DNA from 2 places in the Pseudomonas sp. S1_G07 genome. Region 2 is predicted to be linked to the other one. Evidence: predicted binding sites of a transcription regulator. Region 2 holds the regulator's gene; the other holds the start of a gene.
The links. The regulator FliA, encoded in region 2, starts transcription of late flagellar genes. The targets are predictions, from matches to a motif close to CTAAAGTTTNNNNNNNNNNNGCCGNTAA.

Region 1 (3,523 bases), 1.1 Mb from region 2:
TCGATCTGCGGGTAACGGGCGGTAAACGTCGGCAAGGCGGGGATCACCAGGAAACGGCCGATACCCGACGGCATATCGATACTCAACGTACCGCGCGGGTTCTGGCGGCGAGTGGAAAACACCGCCTCGGTTTCTTCCAGGTCCGTCAGCAACTGTACGCATCGTTGGTAATACGCGGTGCCGTCCAGGGTCGGGTTGACCTGGCGCGTGGTGCGCTGCAGCAACTGCACGCCCAGGTGCGCCTCCAATTGCTTGATCAACACAGTCACCGAAGCACGGGGCAGTTGCAGGCTGTCAGCGGCCTTGGCGAAGCCGCCCAACTCGACAATGCGGGTGAATACGCGCATGGCGTGGAAACGATCCAAGGGAGGGGCTCCTCAAGAGATTATTTAGATATTACGAATAGTGATAGCGGTTTTAGCCGGTTTATCCCGCTTTTGTCGAGGATAACAATAGAACCCTTCCCTACCCCTGGAGCTGAACCCATGCACACTCGTCAACTCGGCACACATGGCCCCCTCGTTTCCGCCATCGGCCTCGGCTGCATGGGCATGACCGATTTCTACGCCCCTGGCAGCGACACCAGCGAAGCCACCGCCACCTTGCACCGCGCCCTCGAGCTGGGCGTGAATTTCCTCGACACCGCCGACATGTACGGCCCGCACACCAACGAACAACTGATCGGCAAAGCCATCGCCGGCAAACGTGACCAGGTGTTCCTGGCCAGCAAGTTCGGCATCGTGCGCGACCCCGCCCACCCGACGCTGCGCGGCGTCAATGGGCGCCCGGAGTACATCCGCAACGCCATCAACGGTACCTTGCAACGGCTGGGCGTGGAAACCCTGGACCTGTACTACCAGCATCGCATCGACCCGGACGTGGCCATTGAAGAGACCGTCGGCGCCATGGCCGAACTGGTGCAGCAGGGCAAGGTGCGTTACCTGGGCCTGAGCGAGGCCAGCGCCGCCACGCTGGAGCGGGCGCACAAGGTCCATCCGATCAGTGCGTTGCAAAGCGAATTCTCCCTGTGGAGCCGCGACCCGCAGGAAAACGGCTGCCTCGCCGCCTGCCAACGCCTGGGTATCGCATTTGTGCCCTACAGCCCGCTGGGCCGCGGTTTCCTCACCGGTGCACTGAAAAGCCCGGAAGACTTCGGCGCCGATGACTACCGTCGTTTCAGCCCGCGTTTCCAAGGCGAGAACTTTGCCAAGAACCTGCTGTTGGTCAAGCAAGTGCAGGCGCTGGCGGCCGACAAGGGCGTTACGGCCGGGCAGCTGGCGTTGGCCTGGGTACTGGCCCAAGGCGAGTTCATCATTCCGATCCCGGGGACCAAACAACGCGTCTACCTGGAGGAAAACATCGCGGCGGTGTCGATCCGGCTCAGCCCAACCGAGCGGGCGGCGCTGGATGCGATCTTCCCCGCCGATGCCACGGCCGGCCTGCGCTACCCAGAGGCAATCATGGCCATGCTGGATATCTGATCTACCCTTGCCAGGAGCGTCGTTAATCGGCGCTCCGGCTTTCTTGCACCATCGTATCTAAAGGTCCCATTCGCCAAGCCGATAGCCCTACGAAGCTCTAACAAAGCCGCGTCGACAATAAACGCTTCGTAAGGACGACCTCCATGCCCCCACTGCGCTCCATCCAAGCTCGCTACACCCTGTTTCTGGTGCTGTTCGTCCTGGTGTTATTGGTGTTGACCGTCGTCGGAATCGGCCAGATGGTCGCGCCCACGCTGCGACACACCGAAGAACAGGTGGTGCTCAACCGCATCAGTGAGGTGGCTGAACAGATTCAGGGCGAGCTGAATAAAGTCCAGGCCCAGCAACGCACCATCACCCAGACCATTCCCCTGCTCGACAGCGACGCCATCGACAAGGTCCTGCCCGGCCTGGTGGACCAGTACGGCGAGCTGAAGGTGTTCGGCGGCGGTATCTGGCCGCTGCCCAACCAGCGCACACCGGGGCGCAACAAGCACAGTACGTTCTGGCACCGCGATGCCTCCGGCAAGCTGGCGGTGAACACCTTCTGGAACAGCGACCCCGCGCCCAACTACTACGACCAGAGCTGGTACAAAGGCGGACTCGCCGCACCGCGCGGGCAATGTGCCTGGGCCGCGGCCTACAAAGACGACGCCAGCCAGGAGCCACGCACCAACTGCGCCATGGCGATCCAGCGCGATGGCGCGGCGTACGGCGTGGCCACCATCGACGTGACCCTGGGCTTCTTCAATGACCTGGTGGCCAGCAAGGAAAAAGACATAGGCGGGCAAATGCTGATCGTCGAGGGCGACGGCAAGATCATCAGCAACAGCACGCGCCTGAGCAGCCCGGTGGTGTTGAAGAACATCAGCGAGCTCACCGGCACCTCGGCGTTCGCCGCCCAGATCAGCAAAGCCCTGGCCCACCGTGACCAGGCGCTGCAACGCAGCGAATTCGATAACGGCGGCGTGGCCAGCACCTTCTATATGCGCCCGATCCAAGGCACGCCGTGGTTCCTTGCCACCGCCCTGCCCACCTCGTTGATTACCGCCCAGCGTGACGATGTACTCGGCAGCCTGGCGTTGCTGCAAATCCCCATGGTATTGCTGCTGGTACTGCTGGCGGTGTATGCGATCCGCCAATTGGTGCAGCGCATGAAAATCCTGAAAACCAATATCGATGCCCTGTCCACCGGCGACGCCGACCTGACGCGCCGCATCACCATCCGCGCCGAGGACGAACTGGGCGCCATCGGCCATTCGGTGAACCGCTTTATCGTCTACCTGCAGAACATGATCGGCGAAGTGACCCAGGCCACTGGCGCCATGTCCTCGGGTCTTGAGCAATTGCAGCAGACCTCGGCGCACACCAATAGCATTCTGGTGCGCCACGCCTCGGAGACCGACCAGACCGTCACCGCCATTACTGAGATGAGTTCCACCGCCGACACCGTGGCGCAAAATGCAGCAGAAACAGCGTCCTTCACCCAGCGCGCCAATGAACATGCGGACCGTTCCCGCGTGGTGGTGGGCGAAGCGTCCACCAGCGTCAGCGCCTTGATCGGCGAGGTCGCCAGTGCCACCCAGACCGTGGAAAACATGCGCCAGGACGCCGCGCGCATCACCGAAACCCTGGGCGTGATCGGTGCGATTGCCGGCCAGACCAACCTGCTGGCGCTCAACGCGGCGATTGAAGCGGCGCGGGCCGGCGAACAAGGCCGCGGCTTTGCGGTGGTGGCCGACGAAGTGCGGGCATTGGCCGCGCGCACCCAGGCCAGCACCTCGCAGATCAACGAGATGCTGGCACGCCTGACCACGGGGGTGAGCTCGTCGGTGGCCGCGATGGAAAACACCCAGGCCAGTTGCCAGTCGGCAGCGGATGCCACCGCGCGGGTCAACACGGGGCTGGATGAAATGGCCGGCTCGGTCAGCCATATCAACAACCTCAGCACCCAGATCGCCACGGCCGCCGAACAGCAAAGTGCGGTCACCGAGGAGATCAACCGCAGCATGGTACAAATCCGACATATGGTCGAAGAGCTG
Region 2 (3,523 bases):
GCGCCGAAGCTCATGTGGGTGCTCCTTAGAAGCCTAAACTGGATAACAGGTCATCTACGTCATCCTGACCTGACACAACGTCTTCACGTTTATCGGCATGAATCTGCGGACCTTCACCCTTGGCGAGATGTTTTTGTGGATCTTTTTCCGAGAGGATCGCTGCGCGGTCATGTTCGATGCCGGCAAAACGATCAACCTGGCCTGCCATCAGCACTAATTTGAGCAGATTGCTTTCCACTTCGGTGACCAATTGGGTCACGCGCTTGATCACCTGACCGGTAAGGTCCTGGTAGTCCTGGGCCAGCAGAATGTCATTGAGGTTGCTGGAAACCGTACGGTTTTCCTGCTCGCTGCGTGACAGGAACCCTTCGACCCGACGGGCCAGCTCACGAAACTCTTCAGCCCCCACTTCACGGCGCATGAAGCGGCCCCAGTCAGCGCTGAGCGCCTGGGCATCCGTCGCCATGCCGTTGACCAAGGGCGTGGCGTTTTCCACCAGGTCCATGGTGCGGTTGGCCGCCGCCTCAGTCAGCCTGACCACATAGGACAGGCGTTCGGTGGCATCGGTGATTTGCGAGATTTCTTCGGCCTGGGGCATGTGCGGGTCAATCTGGAAATTGACGATTGCACTGTGCAGCTCACGCGTGAGCTTGCCCACTTCCTGGTACAGACCGCGGTCACGGGTCTGGTTGAGCTCATGGATCAACTGCACCGCTTCGCCAAACTGGCCTCTTTCAAGGCATTCGACCAACTGGTGAGCATGTTTTTTCAGGGTTGACTCAAAGTCTCCCTGTGACGTTTCGTTATTGTCCATAGCTCCCCCGCGATGGCATTAGCCGTGGATGCGTTCGAAGATTTTTTCAATCTTCTCTTTCAAGGCTTGTGCAGTGAAAGGCTTGACCACGTAACCGTTGACCCCGGCCTGGGCGGCTTCGATGATTTGCTCACGTTTGGCTTCAGCGGTGACCATCAATACCGGCAGGTGCTTGAGCCTTTCATCGGCACGCACTTTGCGCAGCAAGTCGATACCGGTCATACCCGGCATGTTCCAGTCAGTGACCAGAAAATCAAAGTTGCCACTTTGCAACATCGGGAGCGCAGTGGTCCCGTCGTCTGCTTCGGCCGTGTTGGTGAACCCAAGGTCACGCAACAGGTTTTTTATGATCCGCCGCATCGTTGAGAAGTCATCCACGATGAGGATTTTCATGTTCTTGTCCAATTCGACCTCCAAGCAGTCTTAAACGCGCCCAGCACCTGGACGCGCCATTTCAATCAACAGGCATTACACAAAAAGGACTGTCGGGGGCACCCTGGATCAAACCGCAAAGGTCAAACACCCTCGCGGTGAAGTTCTCAAGCGCCCACACACTGCCTGTCAGCGCGCTCGCCACTCTCCCAAACGCCCCCGCAAGCGGGCCGCGCACTGGCTGTGTAACTGGCTGACCCGCGATTCGCTGACCCCCAGGACCTCACCGATTTCCTTGAGGTTCAGTTCTTCGTCGTAGTACAGCGCCAATACCAGTCGCTCACGCTCAGGCAAATTGGCAATCGCGTCTGCCAACGCGCCCTGGAAGCGTTCATCTTCCAGGTCGCGCGCCGGCTCCATATGAGTACTCGCTCCGTCCTCGTGCAGCCCTTCGTGTTCGCCGTCCTGCAACAGGTCGTCGAAACTGAACAGGCGGCTGCCCAAGGTGTCGTTCAAAATCCCGTAATAATCGTCGAGACTCAATTGGAGTTCGGCCGCAACTTCGTGATCTTTAGCGTCGCGACCGGTTTTTGCTTCAATTGCACGAATTGCGTCACTGACCATGCGCGTATTGCGGTGTACCGAACGTGGCGCCCAATCCCCCTTACGCACCTCGTCGAGCATCGCGCCACGGATGCGGATACCCGCATACGTCTCGAAACTCGCCCCTTTGCTGGCATCGTACTTGGTCGACACTTCGAGCAGGCCGATCATGCCCGCCTGGATCAGGTCTTCGACCTGGACGCTGGCGGGAAGGCGAGCCAGCAGGTGATAGGCAATACGCTTGACCAACGGCGCATAGCGTTCGATCAACTCACCCTGACTGTCACGGGCAGACTTCTTGTAAACGTTATAGCCGTTCGCGGTCATAGCACCGGTCCTGCGCTCGTCTGATGAACCAATCGCTCGACGAAAAACTCCAAATGCCCCCGGGGGTTGGCGGGCAACGGCCAGGTATCGACCTTCTGGGCAATCGCCTTGAACGCCAGTGCACATTTGGAACGAGGGAACGCTTCGTAGACTGCACGCTGCTTTTGCACAGCCTTGCGCACACACTCGTCGTAGGGAACCGCGCCGACGTATTGTAAGGCGACATCGAGAAAGCGATCCGTGACCTTGGTCAACTTGGCGAACAGGTTGCGACCTTCCTGCGGGCTCTGGGCCATGTTGGCCAGGACGCGGAAGCGATTCATGCCGTAGTCACGGTTAAGCAGTTTGATCAGCGCATAGGCGTCGGTGATCGAGGTGGGTTCATCGCAGACCACCAGCAGCACTTCCTGGGCCGCGCGCACGAAGCTGACCACGGACTCGCCGATCCCGGCGGCGGTGTCGATCACCAGCACGTCGAGGTTATCGCCGATATCACTGAACGCCTGGATCAGGCCGGCATGCTGCGCCGGGCTCAGGTGCACCATGCTCTGGGTGCCGGAGGCGGCCGGCACGATGCGAACCCCGCCAGGGCCCTGGAGCAGAACATCGCGCAGCTCGCAGCGCCCCTCGATCACATCGGCGAGGGTATGTTTGGGTGTCAGCCCGAGCAGAACGTCGACGTTCGCCAGCCCCAGGTCCGCATCCAGCAGCATGACGCGACGGCCAAGCTCTGCCAGGGCCAGGGACAAATTCACTGACACGTTAGTTTTGCCGACGCCACCTTTGCCGCCGGTCACCGCGATCACCTGTACGGGATGCATGCTGCCCATTTTATTTCTTTACCTTGTCTTGCTTAGACGCAGGCTACATGGCTTGGCCGCGTGAATCGCTTGCAGACCATCGATGTAGGTACATTTCACGGTGTTCATCCTGACTTCAACCGACCCGTTTTGTCGGGTTGTGGTAGAGGTCGGCGAACATATCGGCCATCGCTTCCTCGCTAGGCTCGTCTTGCATTTGCACGCTCACGGCGCGGCTGACCAACTGATGACGGCGCGGCAGATGCAGATCATCCGGGATCCGCGGCCCATCGGTCAGGTAGGCAACCGGTAGTTCATGGCTGATGGCCAAACTCAATACTTCGCCCAGGCTGGCGGTTTCATCCAGTTTAGTCAGGATGCAACCGGCCAGGCCGCAGCGTTTGTAGCTGTGGTACGCAGCAGTAAGCACCTGCTTCTGGCTGGTGGTTGCAAGCACCAGGTAATTCTTCGATTTGATGCCTCGCCCGGCCAGGCTTTCCAGTTGCATGCGCAACGCCGGGTCACTGGCTTGCAGGCCGGCGGTATCGATCAGCACCACACGCTTGCGCAGCAACGGGTCGAGGGCGTTGGCCAGGGACTGGCCCGG

Region 1: AB4O05_RS19395 (methyl-accepting chemotaxis protein) is a predicted target of FliA. The motif match lies at 1,539-1,566, and genes of this name have one in related genera.

What each region holds. Positions count from the first base shown of each region.
Region 1 is NZ_CP162778.1:4,261,750-4,265,272, forward strand. Features, by position in the region: gene AB4O05_RS19385 (LysR family transcriptional regulator) at 1-365, opposite strand, end outside; gene AB4O05_RS19390 (aldo/keto reductase) at 486-1,481, shown strand; gene AB4O05_RS19395 (methyl-accepting chemotaxis protein) at 1,625-3,523, shown strand, end outside.
Region 2 is NZ_CP162778.1:5,316,929-5,320,451, forward strand. Features, by position in the region: gene AB4O05_RS24140 (chemotaxis protein CheA) at 1-14, opposite strand, end outside; gene AB4O05_RS24145 (protein phosphatase CheZ) at 26-814, opposite strand; gene AB4O05_RS24150 (chemotaxis response regulator CheY) at 833-1,207, opposite strand; gene fliA (RNA polymerase sigma factor FliA) at 1,376-2,116, opposite strand; gene fleN (flagellar synthesis regulator FleN) at 2,113-2,946, opposite strand; gene flhF (flagellar biosynthesis protein FlhF) at 3,053-3,523, opposite strand, start outside.